DNA from 2 places in the Micromonospora sp. Utrum1 genome. Region 2 is predicted to be linked to the other one. Evidence: riboswitches for the same ligand, from Rfam matches in the RefSeq annotation. Region 2 holds a riboswitch; the other holds the start of a gene.
The links. Region 2 has a riboswitch for thiamine pyrophosphate ahead of AC0OLQ_RS32230 (thiamine phosphate synthase). Riboswitches for the same ligand answer to the same signal wherever they lie in the genome.
Positions count from the first base shown of each region.

Region 1: linked by a shared signal. The riboswitch ahead of AC0OLQ_RS28925 (ECF transporter S component) and the one ahead of AC0OLQ_RS32230 (thiamine phosphate synthase) in region 2 are both predicted to bind thiamine pyrophosphate.

Region 1 is NZ_CM170071.1:6,171,380-6,178,077, forward strand. Features, by position in the region: gene AC0OLQ_RS28900 (acyl-CoA dehydrogenase family protein) at 1-16, opposite strand, end outside; gene AC0OLQ_RS28905 (DUF6328 family protein) at 135-638, opposite strand; gene AC0OLQ_RS28910 (sugar isomerase domain-containing protein) at 788-1,537, opposite strand; gene AC0OLQ_RS28915 (AAC(3) family N-acetyltransferase) at 1,534-2,340, opposite strand; gene AC0OLQ_RS28920 (alpha/beta fold hydrolase) at 2,337-3,161, opposite strand; TPP riboswitch at 3,239-3,345, shown strand; gene AC0OLQ_RS28925 (ECF transporter S component) at 3,420-3,998, shown strand; gene AC0OLQ_RS28930 (ABC transporter ATP-binding protein) at 4,113-5,546, shown strand; gene AC0OLQ_RS28935 (energy-coupling factor transporter transmembrane component T family protein) at 5,543-6,343, shown strand; gene AC0OLQ_RS28940 (response regulator) at 6,356-6,698, opposite strand, start outside.
Region 2 is NZ_CM170071.1:6,863,395-6,870,092, forward strand. Features, by position in the region: gene AC0OLQ_RS32215 (thiazole synthase) at 1-614, opposite strand, end outside; gene thiS (sulfur carrier protein ThiS) at 611-811, opposite strand; gene thiO (glycine oxidase ThiO) at 802-1,890, opposite strand; gene AC0OLQ_RS32230 (thiamine phosphate synthase) at 1,884-2,510, opposite strand; TPP riboswitch at 2,505-2,615, opposite strand; gene AC0OLQ_RS32235 (aldo/keto reductase) at 2,828-3,790, opposite strand; gene AC0OLQ_RS32240 (nucleotidyltransferase domain-containing protein) at 3,816-4,613, opposite strand; gene AC0OLQ_RS32245 (ABC-F family ATP-binding cassette domain-containing protein) at 4,610-6,289, opposite strand; gene AC0OLQ_RS32250 (class I SAM-dependent methyltransferase) at 6,331-6,698, opposite strand, start outside.

The sequences.
Region 1 (6,698 bases), 690 kb from region 2:
TCTGTGTCGTGGTCACGGCTGCCTCCTGGAGACCTCGGTCCGGCTGCGTCGACGTGCGACGAAAACGACGCTACCCCCGGGTGTTACCCAGGGGTAGCCTCGCGCGCACGTCCGATTTGGCGGGACCCGAGCGGTCAGTCGCCGGCCGGCGTCCGTGGATCGTCGTCCTCGTCGTCGATGTCGTCGTCGCCCCAGTTGCGCCGGGCGAACGGCAGGATCACCCAGAAGACCAGGAACCAGACCCCGGTGAGCGCGCTGAGCAGGAAGGCGATCGGGCGGCTCAGCACGAAGTCGGTGATCAGCAGGACCGCGCTGACCATCGAGATCAGCATGAAGCCGAGGCCGCCGGTGGCCATCCGGTGCGCGAAGCGGACCAGCTCCGGCTTGCGGCCCTGGCGGAACAGCGCCCGGTGGAAGGCGACCGGCGAGATGATCATCGCGGTGGCGGCCGCGGCGGAGAGCAGCGCGACGATGTAGACATCCTTCTGGAAGCCGGTGGTCCGGGTGAAACCGTTGCTGAACGGCAGCGTGAGCAGGAAGGCGAAGAGGATCTGCACCCCGGTCTGCGCGACCCGCAGCTCCTGGAGCAGGTCGGCGAAGTTGCGCTGCCAGCGCTGCTTCTCGGTTTCCTTGGACACGCGCTACCTCCAGGGAAGACGGTACTGCCGGTGGGGGCCTCCCAGCGGCAGCACAGCCTGTGCCCCGCCCACGCGAGCGTGAAACCGGTTCACTGTGCTGCCCTCCGTTCGCGACTGCGGGGCTCGCAGACCCGGCTCACTCCTCGCGCTCACGCGCCACGGCGGATGCGGCCGGCGTACCGGGCCTCCAGCTCGGCGTTGTGCTCGTCGCCGCCGGTGATGTTGGCGGACAGGTAGACCGGGGGCCGCTCCCCCGCCGCCAGCAGCCGGGCGACCACCTCGGCGACGATCTGCTGGGCCAGCAGCGCGGCGGTGATCGAGGAGACCGCGCCGACCCCGCCGCCGCCGGGCAGGGGCAGGGTGGCGTCGCCGTACGGGGCGCCGTTGTCGAGCACCACGTCGGCGAAGTCGGCGAGCTTGCGGCCGGACGGGTGGCGCGAGGTCATCCGGGCCGAGTGCTGCGCCGAGGTGATCGCCACCAGCCCGTGCCCGCGCTCCTTGACGACGGCGGCGAACTCGACCATCGCCCCGTTCACCCCGGAGTTGGAGGCGAGCACGAAGACGTCCTGCGGCCGGACCGGGGCCAGCTCGTAGAGGCGGTGCGCCACGGCCGGCTCCCGTTCCAGCTTCGGGCCGAGCACGTCGGCCGGCTCGCCGCCGTGCAGGACGAGGTCGCGCAGAGCGATCCGGTTGGTCGGGACCAGCCCGCCGGCCCGGCCGGCGATCTCCATGGCGAGCGCCTCCGAGTGGCCGGTGCCGAACGCGTGCACCACCCCGTCGGCGCGCAGCGACGTGGCGATCAGGTCCGCCGCCCGGCCCACGTTCTCCCGCTGGTCGGCCGCGACCCGGCCGATCGTCTCGGTCACCACCGCCAGGTACGCCTCGGCGCTCACCGTCATGCTTCCTCCGTCCGTCGGGGTCGGGCCAGCCACTCGACCGCGAAGTCGACCGCCGCCCGCTGCCTCATCAACCGGCCCGTCCCGTCGCCGACCGGCCCGAGCCGCACCGCGCCCGTGGCCTCCAGGTCGGCGCCGAGGCGGGCGAAACACTCCTCGTCCAGGCGCACGTCGTCCCACCACACCCACTCCCGGCCGCCGTCGGCGGTCAGCACCGCCGCGCCGCAGCGCTGCCGGGGCGGCGCGGGCTGCCGGTACTCGGCCAGGTGCAGCGAGGTGTTGCTGCCGTGGTCGACGCCGAGCAGCAGCACGTCGGCGTCGCACTCGTAGAGGCGGGCCAGCGGCGAACCCTCGCCCAGCATGTCGGCCCGCGCGTGGCCGGCGACGATCCGCGCGGCGGCTGGCCCGAGGGCGGCGAACGAGACGTACGGGTGGTCGCTGCGGAGCGCCCCCGGCCAGGTGCGCACCAGCTCGGCCAGCGCGCCCATGAACCGGCTCGGGGTGACCGCCGGGTCGAAGCCGGGCAGCTCGTCGCGGATCACCGGCCACCAGTCCGGCGGCACGGGCGGGTTGTTCCACTCCGCCGGGTCGCTGTTGTCCGGCGTGTGGGTGGGCACCACCACCGTGCCGTCCGGGCCGAGCGCGTCGCGCAGGGCGAGCAGCATCGCCTCGGGGCCGCCGCAGAGGAAGCCCAGCGGGCGCAGGGAGGTGTGCACCAGCACGGTGCCGCCGGGGCGTACCCCGAGGTCGCGGAGCTGGGCGGCGAGTGACGCGCGGGTGTGCGGCCTGGCCGGGGTGGGGGTCATCGGCCGACGCGGGCGAGGATCGCCGCGGCCAGCGGGCCGGGCGCCTCGTCCGGGATCCAGTGGGTGACGTCGGGCAGCACCACGAAACGGTAGTCGCCGGTGACGTGGGCGGCGCACGCGTCGGCGGCGGTCCGCCCGATCGCCACGTCCTTGTCGCTCCAGACGAACGTGGTCGGCACGCCCACCGGCCCGACGGCCTTCATGTCCGTTCCGGTCATCGCCCGGTACCAGTTCAGGGCCGCGGTCAGCGCGCCCGGCTCGCGCATCGGGTCGGCGTAGCGGGCCACGCGGGCGGCGTCGCCCACCCCGGCGAGCATGCGGCGCAGGGTCGCGGCGCGGAACGCCAGCAGCACCTTCTCCGCCTTGCCGGGCTTGCGGAACAGGGCGATGTAGGAGGAGCGGGCCTTCTGGCGCGGATCGGTGGCGAGGGCGTGCCCCATGGCCGCCGGGTGCGGCACCGAGACGGCGGTCAGCGTGCGGACCCGCTCCGGGTGCGCCGCCGCGAGGCCCCACGCCACGATCGCGCCCCAGTCGTGGCCGACCACGTGGGCGGTGGTCACCCCGAGCGCGTCGAGCACGCCGGCCGCGTCGGCCACCAGCTCCGGGATCCGGTACGCCCCGACGTCCGCCGGCCGCGCGCCGGGCGAGTAGCCGCGCTGGTCGAGCGCGTACGTGCGCAGCCCGGCGTCGTGCAGCGCGGGGATCACCTCGTCCCACTCGCCGGCGTGCTGCGGGAAGCCGTGCAGCAGCAGGACGGGTTTGCCGCCCTCGGGGCCGCCGGTGCGTACCTCGAACGTCAGACCTCGCGCCTCGACCCGCATGATCGCCACCCTAACGGGCGATCGCCCTGCTGGGCCCGGGGCCGGGGTCGGTGCTAGCGTCTGCGACGAGACAACTTCACATCCGACAGGGGAGCGCACAGCGCTGAGAGTGCGGGCCGGTGCCCGCAGACCCTCGAACCTGATCTGGGTAATGCCAGCGCAGGGAGTTCGGTCGACCTCCAGCCGCGCCGCCGTCCGGTGACCACCGGGCGCGGCGTGCGTCTTCTCCTGGTTCGCCTCACAGAACTGGGAGCAACCATGGACAGCACCAACCGGTGGCGCACCATCGACATCGTCGTGGCCTCCGTGCTCGCGGTGGCCTTCGGCATCATCTTCTGGGCCTGGGGCCTGCTCTGGAACGGGCCGGCCGACGCCATCCCGCTGCCCGGCCGCGCCGTCCTGTACGGCGTCTGGCTGGTGCCGGCCGTGCTGGGCGCCCTGGTCGTCCGGAAGCCGGGCGCGGCGCTCTTCACCCTCACCCTGGCCGCACTGGTCTCGGTGGCGCTGGGCACGAGCTGGGGCTGGACGATCGTCGTGCAGGGCCCGCTGGAGGCGGCCGCCGCCGAGCTGGCTTTCGCGCTCTTCGCGTACCGCAACTACCGGCTGCCCGTGGCGCTGCTCGCCGCGACGCTGGCCGGTCTCGCGGCGGCGATCTACGACGTCTTCGTCTGGTACCCGGGCACCGCGTGGGGCAGCTTCCGCCTCCCCTACATCCTGCTGACCGCCGCCAGCTCGCTGGTGGTGGCCGGCCTGGGCAGCGTCGCCCTCACCCGATCCCTGGCCAACACGGGCGTCCTCGACCGCTTCCCCGCCGGCCGCGAACGCGCCGCCGTCTGACCGCCCCCCGTCGACCGCGTTGATCAAGGAGTTTGCGTCGGCCGAGGCGGTTCTCCAGACGCAAACTTCTTGATCAACCAAGCTGGGGCCGGAGGGCCGGAGGGAGGTGGTGTGGTGGGGGCCGTGAGCCTGCGGGGGTTCGGGTGGCGGCACGCCGGGCGCAAGGGCTGGGCCGTGCGCGGGGTGGACCTGCGCATCGAGGTTGGCGAGCGGGTGCTGCTGCTCGGGGCGTCGGGGGCGGGCAAGAGCACGTTGCTCGCCGCGCTGGCCGGTCTGCTGCCGGAGGACTCGGGCGAGCAGGAGGGCATCGTCGAGATCGACGGGCTCGACCCGCGCAAGGCCCGGGAACGGGTCGGCGTCGTCTTCCAGGACCCGGAGAGCCAGCTGGTGATGGCCCGCTGCGGCGACGACGTGGCGTTCGGGTTGGAGAACCGGGGGGTGCCGGCCGACGAGATCTGGCCCCGGGTGGACGAGGCACTGCGACGCGTCGGCTTTCCGTACCACCGGGACCGGCCCACGGCCGCGCTCTCCGGGGGTGAACAGCAGCGGCTCGCCCTGGCCGGGGCGCTCGCCCTGCGGCCGGGGCTGCTGCTGCTCGACGAGCCCACCGCCAACCTCGACCCGGCCGGCGCCACTCTGGTCCGGCGGGCCGTCGCGGACGCCGTCGACGCCGACACCACGCTGATCCTGGTCGAGCACCGGGTCGCCGAGGCGCTGCCGCTGATCGACCGGGTGGTCGTGCTGGAGCCCGGCGGCGGCGTGCGGGCCGACGGGCGGCCCGACGCGGTCTTCGCCGCGCACGGCGACGCGCTGGCCGACGCCGGGGTCTGGGTGCCCGGCCACACCGTGCCCCCGCGGCATGCCAGCACGCCGCCCGGCGAGGTGCTGCTCGCCGCCGACCGGCTCGGCCTGCCGCCCCGGCTGGCCCCCACCGACCTTCGGGTACGCGCCGGCGAAGCCCTCGCCGTCCTCGGCCCCAACGGCGCCGGGAAGTCCACCCTGGCCCTGCTGCTCGGCGGGCTGCTCCGCCCCGGCACCGGTACGGCCACCGCCACCGAGGCGCTGGCCGGTGGGGACGCCCGCACTCCCCCGCACCGCTGGCGGGCGCCCGCCCTGGCCCGGCGGATCGGCTCGGTCTTCCAGGACCCGGAGCACCAGTTCGTCACCGGCACCGTCCGCGACGAGCTGGCGCTCGGCCCCCGCCGCACCGGCCAGCCCGAGCCGGCCGTGACGGCGACCGTGGACGCCCTGCTGGCGCGGCTGCGACTGGACCGACTGGCCGGGGCCAACCCGTACACCCTCTCCGGCGGCGAGGCGCGGCGGCTGAGCGTGGCGACCGCCCTGGCCACCGCGCCCCGCCTGCTGATCTGCGACGAGCCCACCTTCGGCCAGGACCGGCGGACCTGGCGGGAGCTGATCGACCTCTTCGCCGAGCTGCGCGACGCCGGCCACGGCGTCGTCGCGGTCACCCACGATCCCGACTTCGTGGCCGCGCTCGCAGACCGGACCGTCACCCTGGAGCGGCGGACGCCCGGAGGTCGGCCGTGATCGGCGTCGAACCCGTCGCGGCGGCCGGCGCGCCGCTGGCCCGGCGCAACCCGGTGGCGAAGCTGGCCGCCGCGTTGCTCTTCTCGGTCATCCTGATCGCCACCCTGGACCCGGTCGCCCCGGCGATCGCCATCGCGGTCGAGTTGGCCGTGCTACCGCTGTTCGGCATCCGCTACCGGCTGCTGGCCCGGCGGGCCTGGCCGCTGCTCGCCGGCGCCGGCGGCATCCTGGTCACCCTGGTGCTCTTCGCCGCCGATCGCTCCGGCCCGGTGCTGGTCGAGGCCGGCCCGGTCACGGTCACCGAGGGCGTGCTGGTCACCGCGCTGGGCCTGGTGCTGCGCATGCTCGCGGTGGCGCTGCCGGGGATCATCGTGTTCGCCACCACGGACCCCACCGACCTGGCCGACGCGCTGATCCAGAACGCGAAGGCGCCCGCCCGGTTCGCCATCGGGGCGCTGGCCGCGTTCCGGCTGGTGCCGCTCCTCGAGGAGGAGTGGCGGATGATCAGCATGGCTCGGCGGGCCCGGGGCGTGGACGCCGGCCGCAACCCGGTGGCCAGGCTGCGGCTGTTCGCGTCGACGGCGTTCGCGCTGCTGGTCGGGGCGATCCGGCGCGGCACCCGGCTGGCCGTGGCGATGGACGCCCGCGGCTTCGACGCCGGCACCCCGCGTACGGTCGCCCGGCGGCAGCGCTTCACCCGGGCCGACGCCCTGCTGGTCGCCGTCGCGGCGGCGGTGGCCGGGGCGGCGCTGGCGGTCAGCATCGCGCTCGGCACCTTCCGCCCGCTGATCGGCTGATGCGGCGCCCCGTCAACCCCGCGGCTGAGCCAGCCCGCTCCGATACGCCAGTACGACCGCCTGCACCCGGTCCCGTACCCCGAGCTTGGCGAAGATGCGGTTCACGTGCGTCTTCACGGTCGCCTCGCTCACGAAGAGCTGGCCGGCGATCTCACGGTTGGACAGGCCGAGCGCCATCATCCGCAACACCTCGGTCTCCCGCGCGGTCAGCTCCGCCAGGCCGGGGTGGCCGACCACCGACGCCGTCGCGGTGTAGTGGTCGATCAGGCGACGGGTGATCGACGGGGAGAGCAGGGCGTCACCCCGGGACACGGTCCGCACCGCCTCGGCCAGCTCCCTCGGCGGGGTGGTCTTG
Region 2 (6,698 bases):
GCGTCGCAGCCCAGCTCCATGGCCAGCGCGGCGTCGGAGGCGGTGCCGATCCCGGCGTCGAGGATCACCGGCACGTCCACGCTCTGCCGGATCAGCCGGATGTGGTGCGGGTTGCTCACGCCCAGCCCCGAGCCGATCGGCGCGCCGGCCGGCATCACCGCCGCGCAGCCCACGTCGGCCAGCCGCCGGGCCAGGATGGGATCGTCCGAGGTGTACGGCAGCACGGTGAACCCGTCGGCCACCAGCTCCTCGGCGGCGCGCAGCAGCTCCACCCCGTCGGGCAGCAGCGTGCGCTCGTCGCCGATCACCTCCAGCTTCACCCAGTCGGTGTCGAACGCCTCCCGGGCCAGCTGCGCCACCTTCACGGCCTCGGACGCGGTGTAGCAGCCGGCCGTGTTCGGCAGCAGCCGTACGCCGCACCGGTCCAGCAGGTCGAGCAGGCCGCCGGCGGCGCCCGGGGCGGTGTCCACCCGGCGTAGCGCCAGGGTGACCAGCTCGGTGCCGGAGGCGCGGATCGCCTGCTCCAGCACGTGCAGGTTGGCCGCGCCACCGGTGCCGAGGATGAGCCGGGAGCCGAAGCCGACCCCACCGATCTCGAAGGACATCCGGCTCACCCGCCCTGGGCGGCGCTGAGCACCTCGACCCGGTCGCCGTTGCGCAGCACGGTCGACGACCAGCCGCCGCGCGGCACCACCTCGCCGTTCACCGCGACCGCCAGGCCGCGCTCCTGCGCGGTGACCGCGCGGACCACGTCGGCGACGGTCGCACCGCCGGGCAGGTCCCGGCCCGCTCCGTTGACGATCAGTTCCACCTGGGCTCCTTCCCGAACCGGTCCGGGGTGAAGGGGGCGAGCAGCGGGTCCGGCTCGCCGGTGACGATCAGCTCGGTGACCAGGTCGGCGGTGACCGGGGTGAGCACGATGCCGTGCCGGTGGTGCCCGGTGGCCACGAGCACGCCGGGCCGGCCGGGCAGCGGCCCGATGATCGGCGCGTTGTCCGGCGTGCCGGGGCGCAGCCCGGCGGTCGCCTCGACCAGGTCGTACTCGGCCAGCTCCGGGACCAGGTCGACGGCGGCGCGGAGCAGCCGGAGCACCCCGCCGGCGGTGGCCTCGGTGTCGGCGCGCTCCTCGACGGTCGCCCCGACCACCACCTCCCCGCTGTCCCGGGGCACCAGATAGATCGACTCGCCGTCGGCGTACCCCCGGATCACGTGCCGGAAGTCCGGCGCGCCGCGACCGGGCGCGCGGAGCCGGAGCACCTGGCCCTTGACCGGCCGGACCGGCAGCCCGGTCAGCGCGGCGGCGCCGCAGCCGGCCGCGACCACGGTGACCCCGGCGTCCACCTCGGACAGCGCGCCGACCCGGGCCGGGCGCAGCACCGCGCCGGCCCGCTCGGCCGCCGCCCGCAGCGCGACGACCAGCCGGCGCGGGTCGACCTGGTGGTCGCCGGGGGCGACCGCGCCGCCGCGCACCCGCGGGGCGAGCGCCGGCTCGCGGTCACGCAGCTCGGAGGGGCGCAGCGGCGTGATCGGCAGCCCCAACCCCTGCTGGTACGACCAGAGCCGCCGCGCCTCGGCCAGGTCGTCGGCGGTGAGCCCGACCACCAGGGTCCCGTCGGCGCGATACCCGACCTCCGCTCCGGCCGCCTCGGCCAGGTCGACGGCGAAGCGGGGCCAGCGGGCGGCGGAGTCGGCGAGCAGCCCGGTCAGCTCGTGCTCGCCGAAGTACGCCTCGGCGACCGGGGAGAGCATCCCGGCGGCGACGTGCGAGGCCCCGGTCCCCGGGGCGGGGTCGTGCACCACCACGCGCAGCCCACGCGACGCGCACCGCCACGCGATCGCCAGCCCGACCGGTCCCGCCCCCACGATGGCGACGTCCGGTCGGGTCAGCACGTCAGGGCCTCGATCAGCGCGGCGGTCGTGCGTGCCGGATCGGGACTGGCCGAGATCGCCCCCACCACCGCCACCCCGTACGCCCCGGCCGCCCGCAGCGCCGGCACCGACGCGGCGGTCACCCCGCCGATGGCGATCACCGGCACGTCCACCGCGCCGGTGACCGCGCGTACCCCGGCGGGGCCGATCGGGTCGGGCAGGCCGGCCTTGGTGGTGGTGGCGTGGCAGGGGCCCACGCCCAGGTAGCTGGCCCCGGCGGCGACCGCGGCGGCGGCACCGCCCGGCTCCCGCGCGGTCGCGCCGAGCACGGCGTCGGCGCCGAGCACCCGGCGGGCGGCCGCCACCGGCAGGTCCTCCGCGCCGACGTGGCCGCCCGCGGCGTCCACCGCCAGCGCGACGTGCAGCCGGTCGTTGACCAGGCAGGTCGCCCCGTACGGCCGGCACAGCCCGACAACCAGGCGGGCCAGCTCGTACGCCTCCCGGTCGGTGGCCTCGTCCTCCACCCGGACCTGGACGACCAGCTCGGCGCGGGCCACCGGCAGGGCGGCACGCAGCACGGCGAGCGGGTCGCGCCCCGGCCGGGTGTCGGTGATCAGATGCAGTCGTCCCAGGGACGGCACGGCAACTCTCCTCCCTGCGCCGGCATTACCCGGATCAGGTTCGACGGTCGGGGGCTTCCAGCCCCCCTCTCAGCCCGGTGGCACCGGGCTCCCGTGGGTCACTTGCGGGCCTACCGTACGACGTGCGTCCGGATCCGCCAAGGGGCGGGTGGGGAATTTCCCACGGACCGTCCGGGGTGGAGGACGGGACAGCGGGTGATCCCCCCGTCACGTCATGCTGTCCTGATGCCCTCGCCCGCGTGGGGAGAGGGCGGGGCCGGACAGCAGGCTGCCCCGGCAGCCGGGAAGGGTGCCGGGGCAGCGGAGGCGCGGGTGGGTCAGAGGAGGGCGTCGAGGGCGTCCAGGTCCTCGTCGGTGGGCTGCCAGGTGCCCGCCTCGGCGTTGGCGCGTACCTGCTCGGGGGTGGTGGCACCGGCGATCACCGAGGTCACCGCCGGCCGGGCGGCGAGCCCGCCGATGGCCACCTGGAGCATGCTGATTCCGCGCTCGGCCGCGTACGCCTCGATGGCCTCGATGGTGTCCCAGTCGGCGGCGGCCAGGCGCTCGGCGTACCGGCCGCCGCCGGAGAGCCGGCTGCCGGCGGGCGGGGCCTCGTTGCGCTTGTACTTGCCGGTGAGCAGGCCGTTCGCCAGGGGGAAGAACGGCAGCATGCCCAGGCCGAACCGCTCGCACGCGGGGATCACCTCGGCCTCCACGCTCCGCTGCAGCAGCGAGTAGTGGTTCTGCGCGGAGATGAAGCGGGTGCGGCCCTGCGAGGAGGCTGTCCAGTCGGCGTCGGCGATCTGCCAGCCGGCGAAGTTCGAGTTGCCGAGGTAGCGCACCTTGCCGGCGGTCACCAGGTCGTCCAGCGCGGCGAGGGTCTCATCGATCGGGGTGCCCGGGTCGGGCTCGTGCATCTGGTACAGGTCGATGTGGTCGGTGCCGAGGCGGCGCAGCGACGCCTCGACCGCCCGGGCGATGTAGCGGCGGGCCCCCCGGGCACCGTGGTCCGGCCCGTTCAGCCCGTGCATGTCCATGCCGAACTTGGTGGCGACCACCACGTCGTCCCGGTGGCCCTTGAGCGCCTGCCCGAGCAGTTCCTCGGAGCCGCCCTGCGGCTCACCGTAGATGTCGGCGGTGTCGAAGAAGTTGATCCCGGCGTCGAGCGCGGCGTCCACCACCGCGCGGGTGCCGTCGAGGTCGAGCTTGCGGCCGAAGTTGTTGCAGCCGATGCCGACGACGGACACCACGAGCCCGGAGTCGCCCAACCGGCGGTAGGTCATCTCAGTCACGAGATCCACCCTATGCCGCTGACCGCCGGCCCACTCAGCCGAGCGCCTCGGCCACCAGCTGCCGGGCGTCGGCCAGGGTCCGCGCCAACTCCTCCGGCGTACGCCCCACCGCGCCGAGCAGCGCCTGCGCCCGCCGCGCGAAGTCGGGTGGCACGCCCGGCAGGCGCCCGGCCGAGGCGATCATGCCCTTCTCGTTGACCAGCCAGCGCCCGGCCCGGCCGTGCAGTGCCTGGACCAGCACCCCGACCACACGGAACAGGCAGCCGGCCACGTACCCGGCGTCGCCGGCGGCCGCGCCCTTGGCCGCCCCGTCGAGCAGGAAGCCCGCCTCCCAGCCGCCGGCCACCAGGGCCTCCCCCAGCGCCGGCGGGTACGCCTGCGCCCGCGCCCGCAGCGCGGTCAGCTCCCCGGTCGGGTCGCCGAGCACCCGGCCCAGCGCCACCTCACCGGCGTACGCGTGGGAGTAGAACCCGAGCGGGTGCCCGGCCTGCGTCCCGACGGTGTAGCGGCCGGCCCGGCACTCCGCCCAGACCGCGTGCACCCGGTCCAGGTCGCGGTAGATCCAGTCCACCGGCACCCCGCCGACGCGCAGCCAGCCGCCGCCGTCCACCCAGGGTCCCCAGCCGCCCGGCGCGGTGAGCGCCACCTCGCCGTCGGCGACCGAGCCGGCCAGCGTTCGCAGGGCGGCCACGTCCAGCGGACCCCGGTAGTAGAGGCCCAGGTCCCAGTCGGAGTCCGGCCGGTGCTCGCCCCGGGCCCGGCTGCCGCCGAGCGCCACCGCGACCACGCCCTCGACCGCGCAGAGTCGGTCGACCAGCGCGGCGTCGATCACCGCACGTCCCAGACCGGCTCCGGGGTCTCCACCACCTCGCCGTCACCGCGGAACAGCACGAACCGGTCGAAGGATCGGGTGAACCACCGGTCGTGGGTGACCGCCACCACCGTCCCGGCGAACGCGGCCAGCCCCGCTTCGAGGGCCTCGGCGGAGGCCAGGTCGAGGTTGTCGGTGGGCTCGTCGAGCAGCAGCAGGGTCGCCCCGGACAGCTCCAGCAGCAGCACCAGGAAGCGCGCCTGCTGGCCGCCGGAGAGGGTGCCGAAGCGCTGGTCGCCCTGCGCGGCCAGCTCGTACCGGGACAGCGCCGCCATGGCCGCGTGCCGGTCCATGCCGGCCCGGTGGTCGTCGCCCCGCCACAGGATGTCGACCAGCGTCTTCGCCATCAGCTCCGGCCGGTCGTGGGTCTGCGAGAAGTGGCCGGGGCGGACCCGGGCGCCGAGGCGTACCTGGCCGTCGTGCGCGACGGGGGCGAGGGCCGCCGCGCCGTCGACCGGGGTGTTGGCCGGGTCCGGGTCGGTGCCGCCGCGGGCGAGCAGGCGCAGGAAGTGCGACTTCCCGGTCCCGTTCGCGCCGAGCACCGCGACCCGGTCGCCGTACCAGAGTTCCAGGTCGAAGGGATAGGTCAAGCCGTCCAGTTCGAGGGCCTCGGCGATCACCGCGCGCTTGCCGGTCCGCCCGCCGGTCAGCCGCATCCGGATGTCCTGGTCCTTCGGGGGTACGGGCGGCGGCCCGGCCTCCTCGAACTTGCGCAGCCGGGTCTGCGCGGCCTGGTAGCGGGAGGCCAGCCCGTCGTTGTACGCGGCCTTCTGCTTGTACATGAGCATCAGCTCGCGCAGCTTCTGGTGTTCCTCGTCCCAGCGGCGGCGCAGCTCGTCGAGGCGGGCGTGCCGGGCCACCCGGGCCTCGTGCCAGCTGGCGAAGCCGCCCGGGTGCACCCAGGCGCTGCCGCCCTCCACGGCGACCACCCGGTCGGCGGTCTGGGCCAGCAGCTCCCGGTCGTGCGAGACGTAGAGCACCGACTTGCCGGATTCGCGCAGCCGGGCCTCCAGCCAGCGCTTGCCGGGCACGTCGAGGAAGTTGTCCGGCTCGTCGAGGAGGAGCACCTCGTCCGGGCCGCGGAGCAGCAGTTCCAGCGCGAACCGCTTCTGCTGGCCGCCGGAGAGGGTCCGCACCGGGCGGTCCCGGGCGGCGTCCCAGGGCAGGTCGAGGACGATGGTGGCGACGGTGTCGAAGAGCACCTCGGCGTCGTACCCGCCGACCTCGCCCCAGGCGGCCAGCGCGTCGGCGTACGCGAGCTGGGCCTTGCCGGCGGCGCTGCTGTACTTGCCGCGGACCTCGGCCGCCCGCATGGCCGCCTCGGTCTCGGCGAGACGGTGGCCGGCGTCGCGCAGCGCCGGCGGGGCGAGCGACAGCGCCATGTCGGCGAGGGTCGACTCGTCCCCGATCATGCCGATGAACTGGCGCATCACGCCGAGCCCACCGGCGCGGGCGACGGCGCCGGTCTTCACCGGCAGGTCGCCGGCGACCATGCGCAGCAGCGTGGTCTTGCCGGCGCCGTTGGGGCCGACGAGCGCCACCTTGGCGCCCTCACCGACCCGGAACGACACCTCGGCGAAGAGCTCCCGGCCGTCCGGGAGAATGTGCCCGACCCCTGCCACGTCCACGTATCCCACGCGGGCATCCTGCCCGAGGGGCGGGCACGGGCGACACCCGATTACCGGGTGACCCGGAGCACCCGGTAGCCCTTCTGGCTGGCGTGCCGCTCGACCTGCCAGCCCTGCTCGACCAGCCAGCGGTGCAGCGAGTCCCCGCCGAGGTGCCGCGCGACGACCAGCCAGGCCACCCCGTCCGGGGTGAGCCGGGGCAGCCAGCGCAGCAGCAGGTCGTGCAGTTCCCCCTTGCCGATGTGGATCGGCGGGTTGGACCAGATCTGGGCGAAGGAGACGTCGGCCGGTACGCCGTCCGGCGCGACGACCCGGACCCGCTCGGCGGCCCCGACCCGGGCGGCGTTGGCGGCGGTGAGTTCGCGGGCGCGCTGGTTGACGTCGACCGCCCAGACGGGGGCGGCCGGCGCGGTGGTGG